One region of the Micromonospora sp. NPDC001898 genome, then DNA from elsewhere that is predicted to be linked to it. Evidence: riboswitches for the same ligand, from Rfam matches in the RefSeq annotation. Region 1 holds a riboswitch; each other region holds the start of a gene.
What was found. Region 1 has a riboswitch for cobalamin ahead of ACFYZF_RS18390 (VWA domain-containing protein). Riboswitches for the same ligand answer to the same signal wherever they lie in the genome.
Positions count from the first base shown of each region.

Region 2: another riboswitch for cobalamin. It lies ahead of bluB (5,6-dimethylbenzimidazole synthase); the one in region 1 lies ahead of ACFYZF_RS18390 (VWA domain-containing protein).
Region 3: another riboswitch for cobalamin. It lies ahead of ACFYZF_RS17455 (ribonucleoside-diphosphate reductase subunit alpha); the one in region 1 lies ahead of ACFYZF_RS18390 (VWA domain-containing protein).

Region 1 covers NZ_JBIATC010000007.1:195,490-205,326, reverse strand. The annotation lists gene cobA (uroporphyrinogen-III C-methyltransferase) at 1-843, opposite strand, end outside; gene cobC (Rv2231c family pyridoxal phosphate-dependent protein CobC) at 834-1,928, opposite strand; partial or broken gene ACFYZF_RS18400 (cobyrinate a,c-diamide synthase) at 1,929-3,257, opposite strand; gene cobO (cob(I)yrinic acid a,c-diamide adenosyltransferase) at 3,251-3,865, opposite strand; gene ACFYZF_RS18390 (VWA domain-containing protein) at 3,865-5,877, opposite strand; cobalamin riboswitch at 5,923-6,068, opposite strand; gene cbiE (precorrin-6y C5,15-methyltransferase (decarboxylating) subunit CbiE) at 6,163-7,371, shown strand; gene cobM (precorrin-4 C(11)-methyltransferase) at 7,368-8,123, shown strand; gene ACFYZF_RS18375 (precorrin-2 C(20)-methyltransferase) at 8,124-9,626, opposite strand; gene ACFYZF_RS18370 (precorrin-8X methylmutase) at 9,623-9,837, opposite strand, start outside.
Region 2 covers NZ_JBIATC010000006.1:6,462-16,824, forward strand. The annotation lists gene ACFYZF_RS15275 (serine hydrolase domain-containing protein) at 1-81, opposite strand, end outside; gene ACFYZF_RS15280 (dihydrolipoyl dehydrogenase family protein) at 165-1,610, shown strand; gene ACFYZF_RS15285 (crotonase/enoyl-CoA hydratase family protein) at 1,679-2,446, opposite strand; cobalamin riboswitch at 2,640-2,839, shown strand; gene bluB (5,6-dimethylbenzimidazole synthase) at 2,874-3,518, shown strand; gene ACFYZF_RS15295 (hypothetical protein) at 3,587-3,931, shown strand; gene ACFYZF_RS15300 (DUF2231 domain-containing protein) at 4,112-4,963, shown strand; gene ACFYZF_RS15305 (LysM peptidoglycan-binding domain-containing protein) at 5,118-6,278, opposite strand; gene ACFYZF_RS15310 (pilus assembly protein TadG-related protein) at 6,295-6,726, opposite strand; gene ACFYZF_RS15315 (TadE/TadG family type IV pilus assembly protein) at 6,723-7,223, opposite strand; gene ACFYZF_RS15320 (TadE/TadG family type IV pilus assembly protein) at 7,244-7,654, opposite strand; gene ACFYZF_RS15325 (hypothetical protein) at 7,813-8,016, opposite strand; gene ACFYZF_RS15330 (type II secretion system F family protein) at 8,046-8,915, opposite strand; gene ACFYZF_RS15335 (type II secretion system F family protein) at 9,027-9,983, opposite strand; gene ACFYZF_RS15340 (CpaF family protein) at 9,932-10,363, opposite strand, start outside.
Region 3 covers NZ_JBIATC010000006.1:408,409-418,771, forward strand. The annotation lists gene ACFYZF_RS17425 (fumarylacetoacetate hydrolase family protein) at 1-347, shown strand, start outside; gene ACFYZF_RS17430 (GntR family transcriptional regulator) at 547-1,317, shown strand; gene ACFYZF_RS17435 (amidohydrolase family protein) at 1,505-2,461, shown strand; gene ACFYZF_RS17440 (ABC transporter ATP-binding protein) at 2,592-3,428, shown strand; gene ACFYZF_RS17445 (S8 family peptidase) at 3,580-4,833, opposite strand; gene ACFYZF_RS17450 (hypothetical protein) at 5,143-8,364, opposite strand; cobalamin riboswitch at 8,669-8,885, shown strand; gene ACFYZF_RS17455 (ribonucleoside-diphosphate reductase subunit alpha) at 9,056-10,363, shown strand, end outside.

The DNA of each region.
Region 1 (9,837 bases):
GACCGCGCACGGCGTGCCCTCGTCCAGATCGGCGGCGATGAGCGCTTCGACGATGGCAGGAAGGGTACGCACGCCCATGAGCACCACGATCGTGGTGCCGGAGCGGGCGAGGGACGGATAGTCGATCGACGAATCGGGGTGGCCCGGCGGCACGTGGCCGGAGATGACGGTGAAGCCCTGGACGAGTCCGCGGTGGGTGACCGGAATGCCGGCGAGCTCGGGGCCCGCGACGCTGGACGTCACGCCGGGCACCACAGTGGTGGCGACCCCGGCGTCGGCGCACGCGGCAACCTCCTCGAAGCCTCGGCCGAACACGTAGGAGTCGCCGCCCTTGAGCCGCACGACGTGACGCCCAGCGCGTGCGTGCCTCACGAGGATTCGGTTGATCTCCTCCTGGCTGGTGCTTCGCCCGTAGGGGATCTTCGCGACGTCGACGACCTCGGCCTCCGGGCGGGCCCACGCCAGCGCCTCCCACGGCGCGAGCCGGTCGGCGACGATCACATCGGCCTGCTCGATGGCCGCACGTCCGGCGACGGTGACCAGACCGGGGTCCCCGGGGCCGGCGCCGACCAGCGTGACGTGACCGGCCCGGTCCGTCCGGGCGGGTGCGTCAGTCGTCGGAGGCGCGACGGCCCGCAGCACGACATCGAAGCGGCCCTCGTCCACGGGTGCCGTGACCCAGGTCAGGCGGCGACGGAGGACGAGGTCCTCCAGCGCGGCGCAGACGGTCGGCGCTGCGACAGTGACAGCTGCCCCCTCACGCAGCAGCGCGGCGACCGTGGCGATGGCGCCCGGACCCCCGTCGAGGACGAGCACGCTGCGACCGGTGACGTTCAGCTCCATGCGACGGTGAGTCCCAACGTGGTGAGCAGATGGCGGGTGGCGGCCGGCTCGCGGACGGCGATGCGTGCCCACGAGCTGTCGAGGCCGGGGAAGGTGTCGGTTCGGCGGACGGCCACGCCCGCGGCCCTGAGGCGCGCGTGCGCCCCGGAGCCCAGCCGGGCGAGGACGAACGGGGCGTTGGACTCCGCGACCGTGAGGCCGAGCTCGCTCAGCCCGTCCACGAGCGTGCGCCGCTGCTGCACACACAGCGCGGCCCGGCGTCCCGCCTCGGCCTCGGCCTGCGGCCCGGCGGTCGCGACGACGGCATGCAGCGCCGGGGTGCCGACCGACCAGGGCGGTTGCTGGGTTCGGAGGTCGGCGACCACGGCGGCGTCGCCCACGACGTACCCGGCGCGGATGCCGGGAATCGACCACAGCTCGGTCAGGCTTCGCAGCACGACCAGCCCCGGTAGCCGGTGCGAGGTGAGCGTCTGCGGCTCGCCCGGCACGAAGTCCATGAACGTCTCGTCCACGACGACAACGCGCCCGGGGCGGCACAGGCCGCGCAGGGTCGCGGCGGCGTGCAGGCGCCCGGTCGGGTCGGCGGGGTTGCCCACCACGACGAGGTCCGCGTCGTCAGGGACGGCGCCGGGGTCGAGGGCGAAGTCGTCCTCGGTCCGGCACAGGACATGGGTGACGGTGTGGCCCGCGGCGCGTAGCGCGACGTCGGGCTCGGTGAACTGAGGGTGCACGACGACCGGGCGTCGCCAAGGGCGTGCTCGGGCGAGCAGGAAGAACGCCTCGGCGGTGCCGGCCGTGACGAGGACCTCGGACTCGTCACGACCGTGGCGACGCGCCACAGCGACGTGAGCCGCGGTGGCTTCGGGGTAGGTGTCGGAGGTCGCGATTCCGTCGCGCAGCGCCCGCTCGAGCCACTCCGGGCGGGGCAGGCGGCTGACGTCGGCCGCCAGGTCCAGCAGGCCGGCGGACAGCTCCACGTCGCCGTGGTGGCGCAACGGGGCTGCGGGCGGTCCGGAGTCCGGTGGCGCGGCGACGGCGTGCGTCCGTGGCGCACCAGGCGCCGCGATCGCGTCCGACTGGTGCACCGCGTCCGCGAACGACTGGGCCAGGTGCGGGTGCCCGGCCCAGTGCACGTGCAGGTAGGACGCGTTGAGCGTCGGGCCCGCGAACCCGACGTCGCCGCCCTCCAGCGTCCACGCGGGACGCTCGCCGCGCACGGGGGTGACCGTGGTGCGGTGGAATTCGTGCGCCGTGGCACCGGTCCCGCGTGCGCCGAGGAGCTGGTCCGAGCCGAGCTCGGCCCGGCGGTACGCCAGGGTGAGCCGGGGCGTCATGACCGCGTCGGCGTCGAGCGCCCCGACCATGGGATGCCCGTCGACGGAACGGCACAGGTACAGCAGGCCGGCGCACTCGGCCACCGTCGGGACGCCGTCCAGGACGGCCTGACGCAGCTCGTCGCGCAGGGCCGTGTTGGTGCTCAGCGCGGCCGCGTGCACCTCGGGGAAACCTCCGCCGAGATACAGACCGCGCGTCCCGGCGGGAAGCCGCTCGTCCCGGGCCGGGTCGAACGGCACGACGGTGCAGCCCGCCGCCTGCAGCAGCTCGGTCGTCTCGGCGTACCGGAAGGTGAACGCCCGCCCGGCCGCGACCGCGATGATCGGGGATCCGGTGCCGGGGTGCCGGACGTGCGCGGCCGGGTCCCACGGCTCGGAGTCGAGGTCGGGCGCGCTGTGCGCCACCTCCAGCACGGCGTCGAGGTCGACGTGGCGGGCGACCTGCTCGGCCAGCCTGTCCAGCGAGGCGGCGGCCTCGTCGCGCTCGGCTGCGGGGACGAGCCCGAGGTGGCGCGAAGGCGCGCTGACACCACCGTCGCGTTGCAGGATCCCCAGCACGGGGACGCCGACGGACTCCACCGCGCGTGCCGCCTCGGAAGCGTGGCGGGGGGAGCCGGCCTTGTTGAGCACGACACCCGCGATCGTGACGCCGGGCTGGAACGTCGCCATCCCGTGCACGACCGCCCCCACGCTGCGCGAGGTGTGCGAGACGTCCACGACCAGGACGACCGGCGTCCGGGTGAGCGTCGCGACGTGGGCGGTGGAGGCGAACCCGTCGCCGCCGATGCGGCCGTCGAACAGACCCATGACCCCCTCGACGACCGCGACGTCCGCGCCCCGGGCGCCGTGCAGCAGCAGCGGGACCACGAGCGTGGGGTCGGTCAGGTGCGGGTCGAGGTTGCGGCCCGGACGTCCGGTGGCCAGCGCGTGGTATCCGGGGTCGATGTAGTCGGGCCCGACCTTGTGCCCCGAGACGGCATGCCCACGGGCGGCCAACGCGGCCATGAGCCCGGTCGCGACCGTGGTCTTGCCGTGGCCGGAGGCCGGTGCCGCGAGCAGCACGCGCGGCAGACTCACCACTCGATGCCTCGCTGACCCTTCTGGCCGACGTCCATCGGGTGCTTGACGTGCAGCATCTCGGTCACCAGGTCGGCCGCCGCGACGAGGCGGGGGTCGGCGCGGCGGCCGGTGACGACGACGTGCTGGCGGCCAGGACGGTTGGCGAGTGTCTCGACGACGTCGTCGACGTCGACCCAGCCCCACTGCATCGGGTAGGTGAACTCGTCCAGGACGTACAGCTGGTGCCGCTCGGCCTGGATGCGCCGCTTCACCTCCGCCCAGCCCTCGGCGGCGTCAGCGGCATGGTCCGCCTCGGTGCCGCCCTTGCGGCTCCAGGACCACCCCGAGCCCATCTTGTGCCACTCGACGGGCCCGCCCTCGCCGGTCTCCTCGTGCAGGCGGCCGAGCCGTTCGAGCACCGTCTGCTCCCCGATGCGCCACTTGGCCGACTTGACGAACTGGAAGACCCCGATGTCCCAACCCTGGTTCCAGGCGCGGATCGCCAGGCCGAAGGCGGCGGTCGACTTGCCCTTGCCGTTGCCGGTGTGGACCATCAGCAGCGGCCGGTTGCGCCGTGCCCGGGTGCTGATGCCGTCGTCCGGGACGACCAGCGGCTTGCCCTGCGGCATCAGGCCACCCCCTCGCGCGGCGCGGTCGCCGCCTGGACGACGCCGGTGAGCCCGTCGGCGGTCACCTCACCGAGCGGCACGTGCTCGGCCTGCAGGGTCGCGGCCAGCTGCGCGGCAAGGCCGAGCCGGAACCGTCCGGTCTCGCAGTCGACCACGACGCTTTGCACGCCGGTAGCGGCCAGGTGCGCCGCGGCGCGGTGGGCACGACCGAGCGCGTCCGGCCCGAAGGTCGCCCGGCCGTCGGTCACCACGACCAGCAGCGGCCGGCGGGACGGGTCGCGCAGCGCCTCGCGGCGCAGCACCTCCGCGGACCGCTCCAGGCCCTCGGCGAGTGGCGTCCGCCCGCCGGCCGGCAGGTCGGCCAGGCGCCGGGAGGCGACATCGACGGACCCGGTCGGCGGCAGCGCGACGTCGGCGGTGCGCTGGCGGAACGTCACCAGCGCGACCTTGTCCCGGCGTCGGTAGGCGTCCAGCAGCAGCGCGAGCACGGCGGTCTTGACCTGCTCCATGCGCCGTCGCGCGGCCATCGAGCCGGACGCGTCGACGCACAGCAGGACGAGGTTCGACTCTCGCCCGACGGTTTCCGCGCGGCGCAGGTCGCCCGGGGCGAAGACGAGACCGCGGCCCTCGACCAGGCCGCCACGGGAACGCTGGTGCGGTGCCGCCGCGGTGATGGTGCCCGGCAGGTGCAGGCGGCCGGCGGCGGACGATCCGCGCTGCTGCCCGACGACCCGGCCCTGAGGCGTGCGGGCCCGGGACCGACGGCCGGCCTGGCCCTCGCCGGTGCCCTGCACGACGAGCAGGCGGGCGCGTGCCGGCTCGCCGGCGGACGCGACCGATCCGGCAACCGCAGGCTGCGGCGCGTTGTCCGGCGTGGGCGATCCTTCGGCGGGGGAGTCGTGGACGTCCCGGGACCGGCCGTCCTGCGGGGCGTCGTCCGGCGGCCCGCCGCCGGGACCACCGGGGCCGTCGTCGGGCCCGTCCGGTGGTCCAGGGTCGGGGTCGTCGTTGCCCAGTAGGTCGTCGAGCCGGTCCTCGTCCAGGCCGGGCTCGTCGAACGGGTTGCGGCGCCGGCGGTGCGGCAACGCGAGACGGGCGGCGACGCGGACGTCCTCGCGGGTCACGTGCGCGCGTCCCTGCCAGGCGGCGTGCGCCGAGGCGGTGCGGGCGGTGACGAGGTCCGCGCGCAGGCCGTCGACGTCGAACGCGGCGCACACCTCGGCGATGGTCGTCAGCGTCTGGTCGTCGAGCACGACGTCCGGCATGAGCCGCCGCGCCGCCGCCAGCCGCGCACGCAGGGCGTCCTGCGCGTCGGCCCAGCGTGCGGTGAAGCCCTCCGGGTCGGCGTCGAACGCCAGCCGGCGACGCACGACCTCCACCCGCAGGGAGGGGTCGCGCGGTGCGGCGACCTCGACGGTCAGGCCGAACCGGTCGAGCAACTGCGGGCGGAGCTCGCCCTCCTCGGGGTTCATCGTGCCGATCAGCACGAACCGGGCGGCGTGCTCGACCGAGAGGCCGTCGCGCTCCACGCTGACCCGGCCGGTCGCCGCCGCGTCGAGCAGCAGATCGACGAGGTGGTCGTGCAACAGGTTGACCTCGTCGACGTAGAGCAGGCCGCGGTGGGCTCGGGCGAGCAGGCCCGGCTCGAACGCCACTGCGCCGTCGCGTAGCGCCGCGTCGAGCTTGAGGGAACCCGTCACCCGGTCGTCGCTCGCACCGACGGGCAGCTCGACGAGCCGCACCGGCCGCTCGACGACGGGCGTGGACGCGTCGATGGGCCCGTCGGGGCAGACCGCCAGGGAATCGTCCGGGTCGACCGAGAACCGGTCGCCCGCGTACGTCCGTACCAGCGGCAGCACCTCGGCGAGACCGCGCACGGTGGTGGTCTTGGCGGTGCCCTTCTCCCCACGGACCAGGACGCCGCCGATGAGCGGGTCGATCGCGACCAGGGTGAGGGCGAGAGTCATGTCGTCGGAGCCGACGACGGCACAAAAGGGGTATTGCGCTGGCATGTAGGGCTCCCGCTCGATCTGCCATGACCGTCCACGACGCGGGCGCGTCGCGGCTCGGATCGAGGCCGGTCTTCGGACTTCCCAGGTCTGTGCCTGAGTCACCGCAGCGGGCCCTGTGCCGGATTCTCACCGGCTTCCCAGATTCTCCCCGTGGCCATCGGCCGTGGGGCACCTCGAACCTTCGCACCACCCTAGACGCCGTCCTGACGGCCCAGACAGCGGTCCGGCGGTCCGGCGGCCGGTCGGGGCCTGCGGGGCAGGCGGGGCGGGCTAGGGTGCACTGCCATGGAGGCGCACGTGACCGTTGTCGGGCTCGGGGCCGACGGCTGGGCGGGCTTGCCGGAGCCGTCTCGGACGCTGGTGCGCGGGGCCGCGACGCTGCTCGGCGGGGCCCGGCACCTCGATGCGGTGCCGCCGGTCGACGGCCAGGAGCGCGTGGCGTGGCCGTCGCCGCTGCGGGAGAATCTGCCGGGCCTGCTGGGCGCCGCGCGCAGGCCCGTCGTCGTGCTGGCGTCGGGCGACCCGCTCGTGTCGGGCGTCGGCACGACGCTGCTGGACATCCTGGGCCCGGAACGGGTGACGATCGTGCCCGCGGTCTCCTCCGTGGCGCTCGCTCGGGCACGTCTCGGGTGGCCGGCGGAGTCCGTCACAACGGTGAGTCTGGTCGGCCGGGACGTGCGCCTCGTCGTCCCCGCGCTCGCCCCCGGGCGGCGGCTGCTCGTGCTCTCCAGCGACGAAACGACGCCTGCCGCCGTCGCTGCGCTGCTCACCGGACTCGGCTGGGGAGAGTCCAGGCTGGCCGTGCTCGGCGACCTCGGCGCCGCGGGTGAGTCGCGTGCCGAGTCGACCGCGGCTTCGTGGAACGTCGTGGACGTGCCCCGGCTGAACGTCCTGGCCGCCGAAATCCGGGGCACCGGACCGGGCTGGGCCGCGGGCGGGGTGCTCCCCGACGACGCGTTCGAGCACGCCGGGCAGATCACCAAGCGCGACCTGCGTGCCAGCGCCCTGGCCCGGCTCGCGCCCGCTCCCGGTCAACTGCTGTGGGACGTCGGCGCCGGCAGTGGCTCGATCGGCGTGGAGTGGATGCGTGCGTGGCCGACGGCGCGGACGATCGCGATCGAGTCCCGCGCCGACCGCGCCGCGCTCGTGCGTCGCAACGCCGCCACGCTCGGCGTTCCCGGCCTGCGTCTCGTCGAGGGCTCAGCACCCGACGCCCTGGCCGGTCTCGAGCGCCCTGACGCGGTGTTCGTCGGCGGGGGAGCGACCGTCCCCGGCGTGCTCGAAGCGTGCTGGGACGCGCTCGGCACCGGTGGCCGACTCGTCGTCCACGGCGTCACGGCCGAGACCGAGGCGGTGCTGCTCGAGCAGTACCGTCGCCGTGGCGGCGAGCTCGTCCGCCTGCACGTCGAACGCGCCGAGCCGCTCGGCAGCTTCACCGGCTGGACGCCCGCGCGTGCCGTCAGCCAGTGGACCGTCACCAAGGGAGAGTCATGACCGTCCATTTCGTCGGGGCCGGACCCGGTGCCGCCGACCTGCTCACGCTGCGCGCGGTGCGCCTGCTCGAGGTTGCGGACGTGTGCCTGTATGCGGGCACCTACCTCGACGCCGACGTGCTCGGCCACTGCCGCGCCGACGCCCGGCTGGTCGACACCCAGCACCTCGACCTGGACGAGATCACCGCCCACCTGGTGCAGGCGCACGCCGACGGGTTGGAGGTCGTGCGGCTGTGTTCGGGCGACCCGTCGCTGTACTCCGCGGTCCATGAGCAGGCGCGCCGGCTCGACGCGGCGCAGGTCCCGTGGGACGTCACGCCCGGTGTGCCCGCCTACGCGGCTGCCGCGGCGATCGTCGGCGCCGAGCTGACCGTCCCCGAGCTCGCCCAGTCGGTCGTGCTCACCCGCGCTCAGGCCCGTTCCACGGTCATGCCGCCGGGGGAGAAGCTCGCCGCGTTCGCCGCGACGGGCGCGACCCTGGCCCTGCACCTGGCCGTCACCCGCAGCCGGGAGCTGGCCTCCGAGCTGGCCGAACACTACGGCGACGGGTGCCCGGTCGTCGTCGTGTCCAAGGCGACGCAGCCGGATCAGCTCGTCCTGCGCGGCACGCTGGCCGACATCGGCGACCAGGTCGAGGCCGCGGGCCTGCGCCAGGCCGCGATCATCCTGGTCGGCCCGGCGCTGGCTCCCGACGTCCGGGGCGGTGAGTCGTTCCTGTACGCCGCCAGCCGCGAACGCCGCGCCCGCGGCTGACTAGGCGACGAAGCGCGGGCTCCAGACGCGGCCGGCCGCGGTGACGCGCGTCGACGAGGCGCCGACCAGCAGCAGGCACTTCATGTCGATGGTCCCGGGGTCGAGCTCGCCCAGCGTCGTCACGGTGAGGCTCTCCCCGGCACGGCCGACGTCGCGACCCACCACTACGACGGTCTCGGGCGACTTGTGCTCCAGCAGCGTCGCTCGGGCCTGCGCGACCTGCTCGGTGCGCGAGCGCGAGCGCGGGTTGTAGAGGGCGAGCACGAGGTCCGCCTCGGCGACGGCGCGTAGCCGCTTCACCACGACGTCCCAGGGCTTGAGCCGGTCCGACAGGCTCATCACCGCGAAGTCGGCGCCGATGGGGGCGCCGGCACGCGCCGCGACCGCCTGGACGGCAGAGATGCCGGGCACGACGCGCACGGCGACGTCCGCGTAGCGCGGGTCCTCCGCGGCCTCGAACACCGCCGACGCCATGCCGAAGATGCCCGCGTCGCCGCCGGACACGACCGCGACGCGCTCACCGGCGAGCGCCAGCTCGAGCGCCTCGCGGGCCCGGTCCACCTCAACCGTGTTGCCGGACGCGTGCCGCACCAGGCCCGGGCGCTGCGGGACGCGCTGGACATACGGTCCGTAGCCGATGACGTGGCCGACCTCCGCGAGTACCTGCGACGCCTCGGGGGAGAGCCACCGGTCGGGACCGGGACCGAGGCCCACGACGACGACTTCGGCGCCGGCGACGGGCTCGGTGACCTCACTCGCCGAGCGGTCGTAGCGCGCCACACCGGGACGGGTGTCGCCGGGGACCAGGACGATCGAGAAGTACGGCACCGTCTCGGGGTCCACGTCGGCGACCGGGAGTACCCGCTCGGCGTCCATCGACGCCCGCTCGACGTACCAGGACCCCTCGACGCGTCCGGCCTGCTCGAGCGCCGAGCGGACCTTGGCGAACGTGCGGCCGAGCTTCATGATCACGGCACCGTCGGTGTCGGCGAGGCGCCGGGCCAGTTCCGGCTCGGGAAGCGTGCCGGGCAGCACGGTCAGCACGTCGGTCTGCCGGACCAGGGGCAGGGCGGTCGTGGCCGTGGCGGCCGCGAAGGCGGGCACACCTGCGACGACCTGCGTCTCGAACTCGTCCGCGAGCCGGTCGTGCAGGTACATGAACGAGCCGTAGAGCATCGGGTCGCCCTCGGCCAGCACGACGACGTCGCGGCCCGCCCTCAGGTGCGCGCGGAGCCGCTCGCCACACTCGGCGTAGAAGTCCGCCATCGCGCCGGCGTACCCGCCCGGGTGGTCGGTGGTCTCCGTCGTCACCGGGTAGACGAGCGCCTCCTCGATCACGTCGTCCGGGAGCAGACCGGCGGCGATGCGGCGGGCGTTGGACTGCTTGCCGACGCCCTGGTGGTAGGCGACGACGTCCGCCGCGCCGATCAGCCGGGCGGCCTTCAGCGTGACGAGCTCGGGATCCCCGGGGCCGACCCCGACGCCGAACAGCCGCCCGCTCACTCCGCCTCCTGCGCCAGGGCGTTGAGCGCCGAGGCGGCCATCGCCGAGCCGCCGCGACGCCCGGTCACCACGAGGTACGGCACGTCGAGCCCGGGTGCGTCGGCGGCGAGGTCGATGAGCGCCTGCTTGGACTCGGCCGCACCGATGAAACCCACCGGCGTGCCGATGATCGCGGCCGGCCGCGGCGCACCGTCACGCAGCATCTCCAGCA
Region 2 (10,363 bases), on a different contig from region 1:
GGCGAGGCCGGCCCCCGTCTCCCGGCCGGCGGTGAACAGGTCGTGGAAGCAGTCCCGGACCGGGCCGAAGTGTGGGCGCATCCGGCCACGGTAGGGGAACCCGGAGGCGCTGGCACGGCGACCCGATGCGGTGCGGTGGCGCGGTGCGGAATGCTGACGGCATGGTGGAACCGGAACTGGTGGACGTGGTCGTGGTCGGGCTCGGCGTCGGCGGCGAGGAGGTGGCCGGGCGCCTCTCCGAGGCGGGCCTCGACGTCGTCGGCATCGAGCGGAGCCTCGTCGGCGGGGAATGCCCCTACTGGGGGTGCATCCCGAGCAAGATGATGATCCGGGCGGCGAACGCGGTCGCCGAGGCCCGGCGGGTCAACGAGTTCGCCGGCACGGCCCAGGTCCAGCCGGACTGGGCGCCGGTGGCGAAGCGGATCCGCGCGGAGGCCACCGACACCTGGGACGACCGGGTCGCGGTGGAACGGTTCACCGGCAAGGGCGGCCGGTTCGTGCGCGGCGGCGGCCGGCTCGACGGCCCCGGCCGGGTACGCGTCGGCGACCAGGTCTTCCAGGCCCGGCACGGGATCGTGCTCGGCACCGGCACCCGACCCTCGGTGCCACCGATCGCCGGGCTCGCCGACACCCCGTACTGGACGAACCACCAGGCCGTCGAGGTCGAGGAACTGCCCGGGTCGCTGCTCGTGCTCGGCGGCGGCGCGATCGGGCTGGAGCTGGCCCAGGTCTTCGCCCGGTTCGGGGTGGCGGTGACGGTGGTCGAGGCGGCGGACCGGGTGCTCGCCGTCGAGGAGCCCGAGGCGTCCGAGGTGGCTGCCGCCGCGCTGCGCGCGGACGGGGTGCGGATCTCCACCGGGGTGAAGGCCGAGCGGGTCGACCACGACGGGCGGGCGTTCACCCTTGGAGCGGCCGGCGGCGTCGAGTTCACCGCCGAGAAGCTGCTGGTGGTGACCGGCCGGCGGGCGCACCTCGACGAGTTGGGGCTGGACGGCGTCGGGGTGGACCCGTCCCAGCGGTACCTCGCCGTCGACGACCGGATGCGCGCCGCCGAGGGCCTCTGGGCGGTCGGCGACCTGACCGGCGAGGGCGCGTTCACCCACATCGCCATGTACCAGGCGGCCATCGTGGTCGCCGACGTGCTCGACCACGTCCGGCGGGCGCGGTCCGGCCCGGACGCCAGCGGCACCGCCAGCGCGGTCGGCGGAGCGGCGAGCACGGCCGGGGCCGGGATCGCCGGCGGCGTGCCGCACGCCGACTACCGGGCGCTGCCCCGGGTCACCTTCACCGACCCCGAGGTGGGCGCGGTCGGGCTGACCGAGCGGCAGGCCCGCGAGCGCGGCATCAACGTGCAGGTCGGCGTGAGCCCGCTCGGCTCGTCCACCCGGGGCTGGATCCACCGGGCCGACGGACTGATCAAGCTGGTCGCTGACGCCGACCGGGGCGTCCTGGTCGGCGCGACCTCGGTCGGCCCGGCCGGCGGCGAGGTGCTGTCGGGCCTGGTGGTGGCGGTGCACGCGGCGGTCCCGCTGACCCAGCTCCGGAACATGATCTACGCGTATCCGACGTTTCACCGCGCCGTCGAGGACGCCCTGCGCAATTTGAGGTAGCGCCGCCGCTGGTCCCCTGATCGTCCGACGCGCACGGGATCGTGCGCGGTGCGGTGCGGTGCGGACGGTCAGGGAGACGCGGGTGCGCCGTGCCGGCCGGCTCCCGCGGCGAAGCGGGCCGCACCCGTCGCCGCGTCGGCCGCCAGCGACTCCGCGCCGTGGACCAGCTCGACCGCGAAGGCCTCCGGCTCGGTCAGGTTGGCGCCGGCCAGCAACGCCGCCCGGTCGTTGCGCAGGCAGGTCTGCGGGTGGCGGGCGATCCCGGCGGCCAGCCGCTCGGCCTCCACCCGGGCCTCACCCGGCGCGACCAGCCGGTTCACCAGACCCATCGCGTACGCCTCCTCGGCCGGCACCGGTCGGCCGGTGAGGACCAGGTCCATCGCCCGGCTCTCGCCGATCAGCCTGGGCAGCCGGAAGGTCCCCCCGTCGACCAGCGGCACCCCCCAGCGCCGGCAGAAGACCCCGAGCACCGCGTCGGACTCGGCCACCCGCAGGTCGCACCAGAGGGCCAGCTCCAGCCCGCCGGCCACGGCGTACCCGGAGATCGCCGCGATCACCGGCTTGGACAGTCGCATCCGCGTCGGGCCCATCGGACCGTCGCCGTCGGGCTCGACCCGATTGCCGCCGGGGGTGCCGATCGCCTTCAGGTCCGCCCCGGCGCAGAACGTCCCGCCCGCCCCCCAGAGCACGGCCACCGCCGCCTCCGGGTCGGCATCGAAGGCGCGGAACGCGTCGGCCAGGCCCCGGGCGGTCGACCCGTCGACGGCGTTGCGGACAGCCGGCCGGTCCAGGATCACCGTGGTCACGGCCCCGGCGCGTTCGACCCGTACCCCCATCGGCGTCCCTCCTGGTCGGACGGCTTGACCCTCGGCCGCGGGCCGCCGGGCCGGCGGTGCGGGCCGAGATGGCCGGCGGGCCCGGCCCTCGGGTGGTGGTGGACACCCCGACATCGACCGTAGCGGCCCGCCCACCCGATGGCACACGGACGGAGCCGGGCGGGCCGCCACCGGGCGCGGCGCTAGCATCGGCGGCGGCACGATCATGTGAGGTGCCCCGCGGCTGCGGGGAGAATCGGGAAGCCGGTGGGAATCCGGCACGGGCCCGCCGCGGTGACCGGGGAGCCGCCGTCCACGCGCGTCACGCGCAGCCACTGGCCGCACGGCTGGGAAGGCGGACGGTCGGGCGTCGATCCGGGAGTCCGAAGACCGGCCTCGCGTCGGGTGCCCACCGCAGCGGTGGGCCGAGCGCAGCGGGAGCCTGCCTGTGGACATCTACGACACCATCCACCGCCGCCGGGACGTCCGGGCCGAGTTCACCGGGGAGCCGGTGCCGGCGGAAACCCTGCACCGGATCCTCGACGCGGCACACGCCGCGCCCAGCGTCGGATACTCGCAGCCGTGGGACTTCGTCCTGGTCCGGGACACCGAAACCCGCCGCCGGTTCCACGAGCACGTCCAGGTCGAACGGGACACGTTCGCCGCCACCCTCGACGGCGAGGCGGCCGAGCGGTTCGCCCGGATCAAGATCGACGGAGTGCTGGAGTCGACCCTGTCGATCGTGGTCACCTACGACCCGGCGCGGGGTGGCCCGGCCGTCCTCGGGCGGCACGCCATCGCCGACGCCGGGCTCTACTCGGTCTGCCTGGCCATCCAGAACCTGTGGCTCGCCGCCACCGCCGAGGGGCTCGGCGTCGGTTGGGTCTCCTTCTACCGGGAGCCGTTCCTGGCCGGGCTGCTCGGCATCCCGGACGGCATCCGGCCGGTGGCGTGGCTCTGCCTCGGGCCGGTCACCCACCTGGCGACCGTGCCGGACCTGGAACGGCACGGGTGGCGGCGGAAGCGTCCCCTCGCCGAGGCGGTGCACCACGACCGTTGGGCGGCGACCGACCGGCGAACGGCTGATTCATGAACCTCGATTGCTGGGATAGCGTGGCATTCACCCTCAGTCCTCAACCCGCTACGTTCGGGAGGATCTTCATGCGTGCCACCGTCAGGGTCCTGCTTGCCTCCGTCCTCACCACCCTCGGCCTGACCGCCGCCGTAGCCACCCCGGCCCTGGCCAGCGCCCCCGCGCCCTTCTGCGAGTCCGGTGGGTCGCAGTTCTACTGCGACGCCACCAGCACCGGCACGACGACCTGGACGGTCACCTGGTACTCCGGCAGCGTCGGGACCTTCACGAGCGCCGGACCGACCCTCTTCGCCAGCTGCCCCTTCTCCAACATCGGCCTGCAGGTGCGGGTCAGCTACAGCTACTTCGACGGCAGCGTGACCCAGTACAGCGACACCGGTAGGTTCATCTGCCGCAGCGGCCCCTGGCAGTAGCCGCCGGGTCCCGCGCCGCAGGCCGGTCGGCGGCGCGGGACCCCACCGCCGGCACCCCGGCCTGTGTGCGGGTGCGGCGGCGGTGTCGGCCGCGTCCCCGGACTGCCGGTCGACACGTACGGCGGCGGGCTCGTCACCGCCGACCGGTTTGCGACCGCTTCTGCCGGGAAGTCGGGCGGGATGCGGGCACTCTTGACGAGAATCGAACAGAATTCGGCGCTGGACCGGGTCGGGGACCGGTTGCAGCGCGCCGTCCAGGCCACCATCCGCCCGCAGCGGGTGCGCGACCTGCTGCACGGCGTCTTCCTCGGGCATCCGCTGCACCCGGCGCTGGTGCAGGTGCCGGTGGGCGCCTGGATCAGCGCCGCCGTCCTGGACCTCATGCCCGGTCAGCGTCGGGCGGCCACCACGCTGGTCGGGCTGGGCACGGTCGGCGCCCTCCCGGCGGCGGTCGCCGGGCTGAACGACTGGGCGGCCCTCACCCGGGACCAGCGCCGGGTCGGCCTGGTGCACGCCGCCTCCAACACCATCGGCCTGGCCCTGTACGCGGGCTCGCTGGCCGCCCGGCTGAGCGGGCGGCACGGGACCGGGCGGGCGCTGGCGTACCTCGGGCTGACCGCGGCGAGCGCGGGGGCGTACGTCGGGGGGCACCTGGCGTACAAGCAGGGGGCCCAGGTCAACCAGAGCGTGTCCGAGCTGCACCGGATCAGCGACGGCTGGCACCCGCTGGTAGACCTGGCCGGGCTGCCGCAGCGGAAGCTGGTCACCCGCGAGGTGGACGACGTCTCGGTCATCCTCTACCGGCACGGCGACGAGGTCACCGTGATGCTGGAGCACTGCCCGCACCAGGGCGGTCCGCTCGGCGAGGGCGAGGTCGCCGAGATCGACGGGCACGCCTGCGTGGTCTGTCCATGGCACGGCAGCGCGTTCCGGCTCAACGGCGGCGAGGTCATGCACGGGCCGTCCGGGAACGACCAGCAGATCCTGCCGACCCGGGTGGTCGACGGGATGTTGCAGGCCCGGCTGCCCTGAGCTTTCCGCTCCCGCGCCGCCCGTCGCCCCGCTCCCGCCACCCCGCCGGGCCCGCCCTGCGCGCACTTCCCCCGAAGGTGTGGGAACGGCGCGCCATGGCCACACATTCCGTGAAAGTGCGTGCGCAGGGGAGGCGGGGTGGGGGCTGCCGGCGTCAGCTCCGGCGGTGCCGGCCGGAGACCAGGGCCCGCGCGCCGGCGGCGGCCCGGGCGATGCCCGGTCGGCGGCGCAGCCCGAGGACCGCGCCGATCTGCGCCCCGACGATGCTGGCCACGGCGAGCACCGCCGAGACCGCGAGTGGGCGGTTCACCCGGTCCTCCTCGCTCGCCCGGGACGCCCCGGCGGCCATCGCCGGCTGCGGCCCGGAGGGCGGCTGGGCCACCTGCTGGCTGCCGCGCGTCGACTCGGCCGACGGCTGGCTGGCCGGCGGCGCGGGTGCCGGGCGGGTGGCCGGCGGCGTCGTCGCCGGGGTCGCGGGCGCTTCGGCGGCCGGCGGGGCGACCGGGGTCGCCGACGGGGGAGTGACCGCGCCGCCGGGGGCGGGGGCCGTGGGCCGGACCACCAGCCGGCCGGTGGCGTGCGTACGGGCCCCGGCGTCGCCCGCGCCGTCGGGCAGCCTGATGAGCTGCCCCGGGCGGATCCGGTCGGGGTCGTGCAGCCGGTTCAGCTTCGCCACGTCCCGGTACCGGTCGAAGTCGTCGAGGTAGCGCTCGGAGATCTCGCCCAGGTAGTCGCCCTTCGCCACCTGGTACATCGTCGGTTCCACCGGCTCGGGGAGCTGGGCCGCCGTGGTGGCCACGACCGGCGACGCCGTCCGCGCGCTGACCGGGAGCGTCGCGCTGGCCGGCCGGGCCACCGGGGCCGCCGCGGCGACGGCCGGCTGCGCCACCGTCGGGTACGGGCCGGCCAGCACCGTCGCCGCGCTGGCCGCGGCCGGGCTCGCCGCGATGATCAGGGCCACCGAACCGACCAGCGCAGCCGCGGCCCGCTGCTGCCGGCTGATCCCGGGCAGCCGGGGTGCCGGCCGGCGCAGCGACTGCGCGCCCAGCTCCACGAGCACCGAGAAGGCGAAGGTGGCCCAGCCGAACCAGCCGACAAGGGCCAGCGCCCGCAGGAAGAGCTGGCCGTCGTCCCGGCTGGTCAGCGTGGCGCCGATCTCGGCGAGGGTGGGCACGTGGTCGGGGAGCGGGTTGCCGGCGAACGCGATCAGCGCCACCGGCCCCCCGACCAGCACCGCGATCAGCACGACCAGCGCGCCGAACCCGGTGAGGACCTGTCCGGTCCGCCGTGCGGCGGAGCGACCCGGTGCGGCCATGGCGTTCCTTCCCTTCCTACGGGTCCTCGGTGAGGGCCCGCGCGGTGGCCTCACCGGAGACGGTGACGGTGTTGCCGAAGCCAAAGAAGCCGAGCATGTACCGGTCGTAGGTGACCGTGACGCGCACCCGGACGAGGGTCTCCCCGCCGACGACCGGGAACTCGACGGAGGAGGCGGTCACGTCCGCCGCGGCGAGGTAGCTGTTCACCGCAGCCCTGGCGGCCACCTGGTCGATCACCTTGGGGCCGCCCTCGATGGCCTTCGCCCGGTCGATGGACTGGCCGCCGGTCCGGGCCGCCTCCGCGGCCAGGTTGTCGGCCCGCTGCATGGACCGCAGCTGACCGGCCCCGTCGAAGGCAAGCCCGATGATCGCGAGGACGCCGATCATCCCCGCCGCGAGGAACAGGCTGACCCGGCCGTCGTCACCGTGGAGCCGGCGGGCGGTCACGACCTGCTCCGGTAGCGGTCCAGCGGGGAGGTGAAGGCGGCCGAGACCGTCCGGTTGGTCGGCATCGCCGGCAGCAGCGACAGGTCGATGTCCGCGAAGGTCACCGTGCAGGCCACCCGCACGGTGACGGCGGCGGGCTCGCCGGGATCGCTGGCGAAGGCCTCGTCGAAGCTGACCGCATCGCCGTCGACCGAGCCGCTGAAGGTGAGCGTCGGCTGGCCGGCGCAGTTCGCCCGCTGCCAGTCGAGCTGGTTGCTCGCGGCGGCCAGGGCCTGCCGCCGGGCGGTGGCGGCGTCCCGGGAGATGGAGGCGGCCCGGGCGGCATCGTGCGCCGCCGACTCGATCGCCTCCTGGGCGATCGCCGTACGCCCGGCCACGCCGGCCAGCACGAGCAGCGCGAGGAACGCCGGGGCGAGCACGGCCACCTCGACGGCGACCGAACCCCGTTCGTCCCGCCGCGGTTGGCGCCGGAATCGGCGTCGGTCGTCGGCCGGCACGTCACGTCTCCGCACGTCGCTCACCCCGTCGTCCACCGTTCGACCGTGCCGTGGGCGGTCTGCCGCACCGGGAAGCTCACCCAGGGGACGACCGAGAGGGCGGTGCCGGTCACCGTGCAGGTCACCTCGGTGGCGTCCGTGACGCAGTCGGGCCCCGGCGAGTCCCAGCCGACCAGCCAGTCACCGGCCGAGGTGAGGAAGTCGGTCGCCCGCTGTTCCCCCGCCCCGGCGGGAGCCTGGAGGACGCGCTGGGCGTTGACCGCGCTCTGCGCGGCGTTCAGCGCGGTGGCCCGGGCGACGAACCAGGCGGCGGCCTGGATCGAGGCGAAGAGCAGCACCAGGATCGCCGGCATCACGACGGCCAGTTCCACCGGGTTGGCGCCCCGCTCGGCCGGGCCGTCGGCGAGTCTCCGCCGGGCCCCGGCCAGCAGCCCCCAGGACGCCTCCCCGGGTGGCCGCCGTACGCCGTCACGTGCCCACCCGCCCGGTCGCCGCCGTACGCCGTTGCCCGCCCGCCCCGGCGCGCGCAGGCCGGTGGGCCGGTCGGCGGGTGCCGACCGGCTCCGGTCCGCGCGTGCGGGGCGGCCCGTCACGGTTTCGACCCGCCGTCCGGGATGGCGTTCATCCAGCTGTTGGCCTTGGTCAGGGCGAGGGCGGTGACCGCCATGGCGACGGTGACCAGGCCGGCGATGATCACGGCGGTCGGCACCGGGCTGTCGCCGCGCTCGCCGTCGCGGCGCAGCTCGGTCAGTCGCGTCGTCAACGCGATGTGCAGATAGGCGATGAGGTGCATGACGTGCTCCTTCGAACTGGGGAGGGGTTTCACAACCGGGCGAGGAACGGGTAGACGGCGAAGCCGAGCAGCACGAAGACCAGCAGCGAGCCGGGGATGTCCAGCCGGCTGGTGACCGCCTCGGCCCGGGCTAGGTTGTCGGTGCGGATCTGGTCGCGCAGCGAGTCGGCGCGGCTGCGCAGCGTCTCGTGTACCTGCGCGCCCTCGCTGCCGGCGGAGCGCATGATCGCCCCGACGTCGCCCAGTTCCGGGATGCCGATCTTCTCGGCCAGCTCCCGCAGCTCGTCCCAGGGCGAGTGCATCTGCATCTGGGCGATCCGCAGCGACTCTCGGATCCGGTCGAAGACCCAGCCGTCGCAGACCGCCGCGGCCCGCTCCAGGGCCTGCACCGGGCCGTGCGCGGCGGAGAGCTGCAACGCCACCAGGTCCAGGTAGGTGCAGACAGCCTGGCGGAACTCGTCCCGGGCGGCGTCCGCGCGGGTCAGCACGCTGCGGTGCGCCACCAGGGCGGCGACCAGCGCCATTCCCAGGCTCCCCAGCAGCGGTACGAACACCGGCACGGACACCCCGCCGAGGAAGAGCACCGCACCGGCCAGGGTCGGGGTGACCAGGCCGACCAGCGCGGAGAGCAGCAGGGACAGGGCGTACTGCTCCGGGGTACGGTCGATCAGGGCGAGCTGCCGGTGCGGCGGACGCAGCCAGCGGGCCAGCCCGCCGACCCAGTCGAGGCGTTGCGCACCGCTCGCGGCGGTCCGGCCGGTGCCCGGCGGCTGGTGCAGCCGGCGCAGCGCGGGGCCGAGCGCCGGTGCGGCCGGCAGCGCCTCCCGGACCACCAGGAAGACCCCGAGCCCCACCGCCGCGCCGCCGCAGACGGCGACGGTGAGCTGCCAGTTGAGGATCACCGGTACCGCCTCTCGCTCGCGGCTGCGGGGCTCGCAAGCTCACTCCTCGCGCTCACCGGGCCGGCCTTTCGTTCGCGGCTGCGGGGCTCGCAAGCTCACTCCTCGCACTCACGCGATCGCCTCCGTCCGGTCGGGAGCGGGCAGGAACCGCGCCGGCCGGGGTGGCTGGCTCATCACCCGCACCCAGGCCAGCAGCCCGATGAACGCCCCGCCGAGTACGACCATCACGAGCTGCCCCACCGGCGTGCCGTACGGGCGGACGTACTCGGTGTTGACCAGGCCGTACGCCAGGGTCAGCAGGGTCATCCCGGTGAGGAACCGGACCGCGAACCGCGGCTGGGTGCGCTTGGCCTCGATCTCCCGGCGGGTGGCCACCTCGGCGCCGGCCGCGCTCGCGATGGAGCCCAGCACGTCGCCGAGCCGCTCCCCCCGGTCGGTCAGGTGCAGGATCAGCGCCGCCACCACCTGGTCGCAGACCGGGTCCCCGATCTCGTCGGCGAACGCGAGCAGGGCCGTGCGGGCCTGCCAGCCGGCCTGGAGCCGGGCGGCGAGCGTCCGTACCTCCTCCGCGATCTCCTCGGGCACGGTGGCGATGGTGCCGAGGATGGCCTGCTGGAGGCCCTGGCCCGTGGACGAGACGTCCTTGAGCCGACGGGTCCACTCGCCGACCGCCTCGATCCGGGAGATGGCCCGCTGCTCGGCGCGGCCGACCGCGAACAGCCACGGCGCGCCGGGCACCGCCACGGCGACCAGCAGGCCGACCACCGGCAGCCCGGTGAGCAGGAACGCCAGCGCGCCGCCGAGCACCGCGCCGCCGATCAGCACCTGATGGTTGCGCTGCTCCCGGGCGGTGGTGCCGGAGCCGAGCCAGAGTCGGCGCAGCCCGCCACCCGGGCCCGCGCCCGGAGCCGGGCCGGCGGGCCGGGTGGTGCCGACCAGCGCCACCACCGCCAGCACCAGGCCGGCCACGCACGCCGCGCCGGACACCACGGCGATCAGCTCGATGTTCGGGGTCACCGGGTCACCGGCCTGACGCCGAGCCGGGTGTGCCGGGGGCGCTGCCACGCCCCGGCCCCGGCCTCGATCCACCGGCCCAGCAGCCGGGCGTCGTAGCCCACCCGCAGGAGCTGGTCGCGGACGCGTTCGGGCAGGTGACGGGGGATGGCCCGGCCGTCCGGCCCCGGGCCGAAGACGCTGGTGGTGGTGATCCGGCTGCCCTCGCCGACCCCGATCACCTCCTCCACGTGGGAGACGAAGCGGTACTTGCGGCCACCGATCGCGGTCTCGTCCTCGACGGTGACGTAGACGATCAGGTCGAGGGCGTTGCCGGCCATCCGGCGGGCCTGGTCGACGGTCATCTCCCGGCCGTGCGCCAGCGCCAGCTCGACGATCCGCTCGCCCACCCCGCCCGGGCTGCGGGCGTGGATGGTGCACATCGATCCGCG
Region 3 (10,363 bases), on a different contig from region 1:
GGCTCAAGGGCAAGAGCATCGACGCCACCATGCCGCTCGGGCCGTGGCTGACCACCGCCGACGAGGTGCCGGATCCGGCTGACCTGCGCATCCGGTGCGAGGTGAACGGCGTGGTGCTCCAGGACGCGTCGACCGCGCAGATGGCTTTCCCATTCGCCCGGATCATCGCCGAACTGAGCTGGGGGATGACCCTGCGGGCCGGCGACGTGGTGCTCACCGGAACGCCGAGCGGCATCGGGAACGCCCGCGATCCGCAGGTGTTCCTGAACGACGGCGACCTGGTGGTGACCCGGGTGGAAGGGCTCGGTGAGCTGCGAAACCGAGTGCGGCTCACGAAGCTGCACTGATCCCTGGCGGTGCGGGGCGGGGCAACGTGGCTCCGCCCCGCACCATTCCACGGCGGCGAAATTGGTACCATTTCCAAAGCGCGCCGGTGCGTTTGTGGGAGCACCCGAAACACCCATGAACCAGGATCATGTCCCGCTTGTTCTCGAAGACGACGGGACGCGGACGGCATCCACCAGCGGCTTTACCCGGAGGCACACCGTGGCAGCAACGCATCGTAGAACCGTCCTGGGTGACGCCGGCGATGACGGTCGGGTCGGTGCCGGTGGAGCCAACGAACAGCACCGCACCCTCGCCGACTCGGCGACCGCGGTCCTGCACGAGGCGATCCTCACCGGTCGGCTGCCGGCCGGCACCCCGCTGCGGCTCAACGAGATGGCCGACCTGCTCGGCATGAGCATGAGCCCGGTCCGGGAGTCGATCCGGCGGTTGGCCGCGATCGGCCTGGTCGAGGTGGTCCAGCACAAGGGCGCCTGGGTCATGCCGCTGACCGTCGAGGACGCGGTCGACACCCACGAGGCCCGGATCGCCATGGAGACGGCGCTGATCGAGCGGGCGGCGACCCGGTTCACCGCCGCGGACGCCCGGCGCGCCGAGGCGGCACTCGACGAGCACGTCGCCGCGTCCGAACGCGGCGACGCCACGGCTGCCCGCCGGGCGCACACCGAGTTCCACTTCACCATCTACCGGGCTGCCGGTTCGCGCTGGCTGCTGCGCGGCCTGGAGCCGGTCTGGGAGAACAGCGAGCGGTACCGGTTCGCCACGGTCACCCCGACCGGGCAGAACGAGGAGCGGGTCCGGGAGCACCGGGCCATCCTCGACGCGTGTGTGGCGGGGGACGTGACGGCGGCGGTGGCCGCCGTGCAGGTCCACATCCAGCACGCGGCCGACCGGGTGATCGGCAAGATGAACATTGACGCCGCGGAGGTGCCCGCGGCCCGGGAGCCGGTGCGCGCGCGTACCGGCAGATGACGACCGGCCTTACCACCGCGCCGCCGCACCCGCGCCGGCCGGCCTGACGCGGCCCGCCACCCGGCGGGGCGGCGCTCGCCCGACTGGCGGCCCCGCGCCCGGATGGGCGGCTCCACCAGTCACCGACCCGTACCGTCGGCGCGTCCCGTCGTGACCGCCGGTCGGGCCCAACCGTTAAGGAAGCCCAGTGTCCGGCATCGACATGCACGCCCACCTCGCCCCCGACCTGCGCCCCGCCGACCTTCCCGGGGTCGCGGTCGACGGTGACGGCGCGGCCCTTCTCGACGGCAAGCGGGTCGGCCCGACCGACCTGTACCACCCGGACCGGCTCGAAGACCACCTGGACCGGGCCGGGCTGGACGAGGCGATCGTCAGCGTGCCTCCGCCCTTCTACCGCCAGCGGTTGTCGGGGCCGGAGGCGGCGGCGTGGGTCCGCGCGGTCAACGACGGCCTGCTCGCCGTGGTCGCCGACCGGCTCCGCCTCACCCCGCTGGCGTACCTGCCGTTCGAACACCCCGAGGTGGCGCTCGCCGAGTACGACCGGATCGCCGCCGACGACCGCTGGGCCGGGGTGGTCGGCGCCGCCGGTGGCGACGCCGGACCGCTGGACGGCCCGGCGCTGCGCCCGCTGTGGCAGCGTCTCGACGCGGACCGGCGCACCCTGCAACTGCACCCCGCGCACTCGGCGGATCCCCGCCTGGAGCCCTACTACCTGGCCAACCTGCTGGGAAACCCGGTCGAGACGACGGTGGCGGTGGCCCAGCTCGTCTTCGGTGGGGTGCTCGGCGGGCACCCGGGGATCCGGTTCGTGCTGGTGCACTGCGGCGGTTGCGTGCCGACGGTGGTGGGGCGCTGGGAGCGCGGGCACACCACCACCCGGCCGGGCGTACCGGTGCTGTCACCCACCCCGGCCGAGGCGGTGCGCACCCTCTACGTCGACAACCTGGCCCACGACCCGGCGGTGGTCGACCTGGCGGTGTCGGTCTTCGGCGCGGACCGGCTGGTGCTCGGCAGCGACTGGCCGTTCCCGATGGGCACCGCCGACCCGGCCGCCACGGTGACCCACCGGGGCGGGGACTACGCCCGGCAGGTGGCCACCGACAACGCGGCGCGGGCCCTGGGACGGGCGCCCGCTGGTCGGTGACCGCAGCACCCCTGGTCCTGCTCGTCGCCTTCACCCCTGGTGATCATGCTGGTCGCGCCGAAGGGTGTGATCGGATACGCCGACAGGTGGAGGCGGCGCGCGCTGGCGCCGCCACGGAGGGGGCGTACGGGTGGACGAGACGAAGCTGCTGGTCGGTCGCGGCCTGACCAAGCGGTACGGCGGGGTGACCGCGTTGGCGGACGTGTCGTTCGAGCTGGGGGCTGGGGAGGTCCTCGGGCTGGTCGGGCCGAACGCAGCCGGCAAGACGACGCTGGTGGACCTGATCTCCGGTGCGCAGGAGGCCACCGGCGGTGAGCTGCTGCTGCGTGGGCGGCGGCTCACCGGACCGGCCTCCCGCCGGGGCCGGGTCGGGCTCGGCCGCACCTTCCAGCACCCGCAGCTGGCGCTGCGCCTGAGCGTCCGGGACAACCTGCTGCTCGGTCGACAGGCGCAACGGCACAGCACGCCGTGGCGGACGATTGCCGGCGCGTTCACCGGCGCGGTACGGCCGCACCGGGCGGCCGACCGCGAGGGCGTCCGCCAGTTGGCGCACGAACTGGGCATCGAGGGCCTCGACCGCGCGGCGGGAGACCTGACCCTGGGCGAGCAACGACTCGTCGAGGTCGGTCGGGCCCTGGGTCAGAACCCGGTGGTGCTGCTGCTCGACGAGCCTTTCGCCGGCTCCGACGCGCAGGGCGTGGCCAGCATCGCCAAGGTGATCCGGAAAGTCCAGCGGCGGGGCCACGCGGTGATCCTGGTCGACCACAACATGGACATGGTCACCCGACTGGTCGACCGGGTGCTGCTGCTCGACCGGGGTCGGGTCGTCTTCGACGGCGATCCCCGGGAGTGCCTGGCGAGCCCGCAGATGCGGCAGGTCTACTTCGGCCCGACCGACGCCGACGGTGATCACGCCGAAGAGGGCGACCATGCCGACGCCGAGGACCAGGGGCGGCCGGTGCCGTGACCGATGACGCGCCGGCCGGAGCCGACGCCACGGCGCTGCGCCAACCGGGCTGCTGCCCGGCGACGGCCGGCCCTGCGCGGCCTGCCCGCCACCCCCGTGGTGGCGGACAGTTGACCGCGCTGGGCCGGCCTCGGCATCCTCCGGCGACGGATCAGAACGTTGGAGACAGGTAGAGGAGCCGGTTGGGCGAACCGGCGCCCGGGTTGCCCACCGCTACGTTGGCGACGCCGAACAGGTAGCTCGCCACCTGGGCCGGCGTCCACGTCGGGTAGTTGGTGAGTACCCGGGCCGCCGCCCCGGCCACGTGCGGTGCGGCGTGTGAGGTGCCGGCCAACGTCTGTACCGCCGAGGGCGAGCCGATCCAGGCGGACCTGATGCCCACGCCGGGGGCGAAGATGTCCACGCAGGAGCCGTAGTTGGAGAAGCTGGCCCGGCTGTCGTTCGACTGCGTCGCGGCCACGGTCAGCACGGTCGGCACCGACGCGGGTGAGAAGTTGCAGGCGTTGGCGTTCGAGTTGCCGGCGGGGACCGTCACGGTGATGCCGTCGGCGACGGCGGCGGCCACCGCGTTGTTGAGCGCGGCGCTGGGGGTGGACTGGACCCCGACGTTCGCGACGGCGGGCTGCCCTGCCAGGTGGTCGCCGATCATCCAGTTGATGCCGCTGATCAGGATCGACAGGGTGCTGGGCAGGACGCAGTCGAACACCTTGACCGCGACCAGCACGACGTCCTTGGCCACCCCGTGCGTCGTCCCGCCGACGGTGCCGGCGGCATGGGTGCCATGCCCGCTGCAGTCGTCCGCCGGCAACATGCCGTCGACCGTGTCAACGCCGTAGATCGCCTGACCGCCGAAGTCCTGGTGCCCGATGTAGATCCCGGAGTCGACGATGTACGCCTTGACTCCGGTGCCCTGGCTGACGTAGCTGTAGGTGCCGCTGAGCCCCAGCGGTGCGTCGATCCGGTCCAGGTTCCAGGGCGCGTTCAGTTGCGTGGTGGCCAACGTGGTCAACCGGTCCTGCTCCACGTGGGCGACCGCCGGGTCGGCGGCCAGCCGGCGGGCGACCGCCTCCGACGCCCGCATGGAGAAGCCGTTCAGGGCGTCGGCCCAGACCTGGTCCGGGTACACGCCGTAGCGGCCGGCGAGGCCGCTGACCGCGCTGGACGTCGTGGACCGGCTGCCGACCGCGCTCTCCTTGAGCGTCACGATGTAGCTGCCGGGAACCGCCGTCGCACTGCCGGCGCCCAGGATCTCGCCGATCGCACCTGACGTCGGCTCCGCAGCGGGTGCCGAAGACGCCGGACCGGCGAGCACGGTGGCGGCCAGGGCGGTGGTGGCGAGGACGGCCATGGCGGCCAGCCCGGGTCGACGGGTGTGGGTGAAGATCGTCCTGTGGCGGAGTCTCATCTCTGCGCCATCCCTCTGCTCCGGCCATTCCATCGTGCTCGTGACGCCGATGGAATGGTCTGATCGGTTTTCGGGATCGTACTGCGGAGTTGGCTTGATGGCGATTGGCGGAAATGCGTCCATCGATTGATGGCAGTCTTTTTGACGTGGGTTGATAATTATTGTTTCCGCGTGTATCAAGATCTGCCGACGACAGCCGGCCCAGCCGTGGCGGCCCGACGGGAGCGCGTCGACGGTACGGGGCCGCAGACCGATCTGCTGTGGGGGCAGGAGCCCCTCCCGAAGCAGACCGGCCTGCGGCCCGTCGACTCAGCTGACCGTCACGGAGACGGTCTTCGGCGGCTGTTGCAGCTGACCGTAGTTGTCGGTCCCCCTGACCGAGACGGTGTAGGCGCCCGCCGGGATCACCGGTGACGTGTACGCGAAGTTCGACCCCGGGGATCCCGGGCTGGTGAGGAAGACCGAGATCCAGGGGAAGTTGCCCGGGACGGACGGCGTGCTGAACACACCGGAGGCGTTCATCCCCTGGCCGGCGCCGTTGACGATCTGGACGTCAACCCGGAGCATCCCGACGTCGTCCACGGCACGTCCGGTGACCACGATCCTCGAGTCCGCGTAGACCTCGCCGTCCTGCGGGGTGAGGCTCGGCTCCAGCCGTGGGTCGAGATCGCCCGGATACACGAGGTATCGAGCGGTGGCGCCGGAGGTCGAACCGTCCTGCTGGCCCGCCGTGTCGACGGCCCACGCCTCGACGCTGTACTCACCCTTGGTCGGCAGGTCGATCGACAGGGCGAACGTGGTGCTCGTCGCGCCCGGTGAGGCGAGGGTGGCGTTCACCGTGGCGAAACTCGCCGCCATGGTGCCGTTCGGCTGCACGTACCGGCCGGTGTCGAGGTCACGCAGCGCCACCCGCACGCTCTGCACGCCGTTGTTGTCGGTCGCGGTGCCGGCCAGGTTGAGGTGCAACTGGTCGACGTTCTGGTCGACACCGGTGAAGTTCAACAGGCCGTTCGGGAAGGCGTCACCGGGCACCTGGGCGGTGACGGTGAGCCGGCCCAGGTTGGCGGTCGCCGTGCTCAGGCCCAGGTTGTCGGTGGCCCGTACCCGGAAGTCGTACACGCCGGGCGTGAGCGGCACGGTGGTGTAGGACCAGTTGTACGACGGGGCGTTCAGGTTCGTCGGTGAGACCCGGTGGTACGCCGCGATCGAGTCGGCGCCCCACGTGCCGTCGGCGGCCAGCGCCTCGCGCGTGGTGTTGTTGCGCAGGTAGATCTCGACCGACTTCAGGGTGCCGTCGTCGCTGGCGGTCCCCGAGAACGTGATCGCGCCGCCCGGCGCGACGGTGAACGGTGCGGCGGCGGTGGGCGGCGTCATCGGCGTGGGGGTGCTGATGGCCACCGACGGCGCGACACCGGTCGCCGAGATGATCCAGTCCCGGGTGTCGCCGCGCAGGTCGCTCTGACCGGCGTTGTCGATGGCGGTGGCCGTCATCTTCCAGTCGCCCTCGGTGGGGAGGGCCACCTCGACCTGCCAGGTGGTGGTCAGCGCGCCGATGACGTCCGGCTCGCCCCGGAACGTGTTGTAGACCGGTGCGGCCGTCCCGTCGTCCTGGAGGTAATGGTTGTCCGACCTGCGGAACGAGTACGTCATCGCGCTGACGCCCTTGTCGTCGCTGGCGGTGCCGGTTGCGACGAAGCTCTGAGCGGCGACCAGGCCGGCGGGCGGCGAGGTGATTTTCGTCGTCGGCGGCAGGTCGTCGAAGCTGAAGGTCTCGATCTTCTTGACGGCCTTCGAGGCATCGCTCTGGCCGCTGTTACCGAACGTCTTCGCCTGGACCTGGTATTCGCCGACGGGCAGCGACACGGTGAGGGACCACGAGGTCGAGGCGGTGTTCACCGCTGCGACTGTCGCGTTGATGCTGTTGGCGGCGCCCCACGTCGTGAGGTCGTCCTGCAGGTACTTCTTGGAACCCCGGTTCTGGATTTCGATCCCGACCTTGGTGACGCCGGCCGGAGCGGTCGCCTGCCCGCCGAGCACGAACGGCGCGTTGGCCTGCTTGACCGCCCCCTCGATGGGCGTGACGATCGTCGTGTCGACCGGCGAGGGCGCCGGTGCCTGGGCGAGGTCGAAGAAACCGACCCGCCCCACCGGCAGGCCGCCCTTGGTGTTGCCGTCGCCACCGGCGAAGAGACCCCGCGGGGTGGCGAGGAGGGCCTTCTCCCCCTCGTACGAGCTGGAACCCGGGTTCCACTCGATCGCCGTGCCCGTGGCCGGGTCGAGCGCGCCGAGGTGGTCACGGCGGACCACCTGGTCGCCGAGACCGTAGCCGCTCAGGCCCTGGCCCGTGCCGTACCCGACGTTGTCCAGGCCGGGCCACGGGACGTTGGAGGTCGGCGATTCCTGCCAGCTGAAGTGGCCGCCGACGTACACGGCCGTCTCGGTGATGGCGACCGAGTAGATGCTGTCGAAGTGACGCGACACCCAGATCGGCGCGACGTGGTCGGCGCCGGTCACCGGGAACGCGATCGCCGTGTCGTTGATCGGCGGGCGGTCGCCTCCCGAACCGCTGGTGACGACGAAGTAGGAGTCGTCCGGCGCGACGTCACCGGCGAAGACCCGCTGGATGCCGCCGACGAAGGAGAGGTTGTCCTCCCACAGGCGGGTGCGCCACGGCAGGAGGGCCTTGGTGGCGGTGTCGACGAGACCGACGCCGTAGCGGTCCTGGCCGGCGATCTGGCGACCGGTGTGGATGACCAGCAGCCTGCTGCCGTTGTGCGTCAGCTTGAGCTGCTGCACGGTGAGCATGCCGCCGACGCCGATGCCGCCGGACAAGGGCAGGTTGAACCCGCTGTCCACCGCCCCCGTCGTCGGGTTGAGCGCGACCAGCCCGCCGCGGTTCACGCTGTTCACCTTCGTGAACTGGCCGCCCACGTACACTGCGGTGCTGCTCACGGCCAGAGCGGTCGCGCGCCCGTTCCCCTGCGCGGTGAACGCCGCGATCGGAGCGCCGGTGACCGGGTCGAGCCGTACGATCTTGCGCTTCGTCAGGCCACCGACCGTGTTGAACGAGCCGGCGACATAGAGCGACGAGCCGTCCGGCGAGGCCTCGACGGCCTCGACGGATCCGTCGAACGTCGGCTGGAAGCCGGTGTCGATCAGGCCCGTGTCGATGTTGTAGGAAGCCAGCGACGGCTGCGCCACCGGCGTCCCGCCGACGTTGGCGATCGCGGTGAAGGAGCCGGCGATGAAGACCCGGTTGCCGATCACCTCGATGTCGGTGATCTCGCCGTCGGTGATCCTCGGTACGTCATTGCGCGGCGTGCTGGGAACCAGCCCGGTGTGTCCCGGCACCGACAGCGTCGCGGCCGTGCGCGTCGCATCGCCGCCGATCGTTCTTGTAGCGGCGCGAGCGCTGGTGCTCGCGACCTCGTCGGCGGCACTGCCCTGCACAGTGCCCGCAGCCGCCGGTTGGCCTGTCAACAGCACAGCCCCGGCGACCAGACCCGCGATGGCGCGGCTCCGAACGTGCATCGAGACAACCCCCTGTAAAACGCCTGAATCGCGTCGCCGGGTCGATTCCCGGCGACGTCCATCCCTGGCGTGCCGGAAGTCACCGTAGGAGGTCACCATCTCTTGTGTACGGACGCCCGTCGGAAACCCGACTGGTCGACATCCCTTCCGGTCCTACCGGCCGGGTCCGCCGCCCTTGGATCCAGACCCGCTCCACCGATCGGCTCGGTCGCCGCGCTGAAGGAATCGACGGGCCTTCACCGCCGCGGCCTCCGACACGCCCGGACTCGACATGTGGGGTGTGACAACGCCGTAGTCCCTATATATGGTGTCGGCCGTAGCTGGTTCGGCCGCTCATCCGGGGCGGTCGAGGCAACAGGGAACCCGGTGGAAATCTGGGACTGCCCCGCAGCGGTGAGTGGGAACGACCGCCGTCATCAGCACTGGGCCGTCAGCGGCCTGGGAAGCGACGGCCAGTAGAAGACCGGCGAGCCCGGTCACGCCCGCGAGTCCGAAGACCTGCCAGCGCGCCGCACACCCATACCGGGGTGGGCGGCGGTCCGAGGCCGCGTGGGACGGCCGACGCCACCTGACCCGCGCCCCGCCGGCGTGACGTCCGCCGGTGTCTGTCTCCACGCGTCCGAAGGCCATCAGGTCTCGAGCCCGCGAGGAGTGAGTGGTGGCAGTCACCGAGGTTGTCCCGGCCGATGGCATGGTGGCCGACGAGGCAGCCCTACCGGGCCCGCGGCGGACGCAGATGCGCGTCCGTAAGCGTAACGGCGGCACCGAACCGGTCGATGTCAACAGGATCGTCCGAGCGGTCGAGCGGTGGACGGTCGGCCTCGCCGACGTCGACCCGTTGCGGGTGGCGACGCGGACGATCAGCGGCCTGTACGACGGCGCGACGACCGCCGAGCTGGACCGGCTGTCCATCCAGACCGCGGCCGAGATGATCGGTGAGGAGCCGCAGTACTCGCGGCTGGCCGCCCGCCTGCTGGCCGGCTACATCGACAAGGAGGTCCGCAGGCAGGGCATCGGGTCGTTCAGCGAGGCGATCCGGCGGGGGCACGTCGAGGGCCTCATCGGCGACGGCACCGCCGCGTTCGTCGCCGCCAACGCCAGGCAGCTCGATGACGCCGTCGACCCCCACGGTGACCTGCGGTTCGAGTACTTCGGGTTGCGCACGGTCCGCGACCGGTACCTGCTGCGCCACCCGACGAGCCGGCTGGTGGTGGAGACCCCGCAGTACTGGTTGCTGCGGGTGGCCTGCGGCCTGTCCCACGCCCCGGACGAGGTGATCGAGTTCTACCGGTTGATGTCGAGCCTGGCGTACCTGCCGAGTTCGCCGACGTTGTTCAACTCCGGCACCCGGCACACCCAGATGTCCTCCTGCTACCTGGTCGACTCCCCGCGCGACGAACTGGACTCGATCTACCAGCGGTACGCGCAGGTGGCGAACCTGTCGAAGTTCGCCGGAGGCATCGGCATCGCGTTCTCCCGGGTCCGGTCGCGGGGCGCGCTGATCCGGGGCACCAACGGGCAGTCCAACGGGATCGTGCCGTGGCTGCGGACGCTGGACGCCTCGGTGGCGGCGGTCAACCAGGGCGGCCGGCGCAAGGGCGCGGCCTGCGTCTACCTGGAGCCGTGGCATCCGGACATCGAGGAGTTCCTGCAACTGCGGGACAACACCGGTGAGGACGCCCGGCGCACCCACAACCTGAACCTGGCCAACTGGGTCCCGGACGAGTTCATGCGCCGGGTGGAGGCCGACGGGGTGTGGTCGCTGTTCGACCCGGACGTGGTGCCGGAACTGCCGGACCTGTGGGGGGACGAGTTCGACGCGGCGTACCGGGCGGCCGAGGCGCAGGGCCGGTACGTGCGTCAGGTGCCGGCCCGGGAGCTGTACGGGCGGATGATGCGGACCCTCGCGCAGACCGGCAACGGGTGGATGACGTTCAAGGACGCCGCGAACCGGTTGTGCAACCAGACCGCCGAGCCGGGCAACGTGGTACACCTGTCC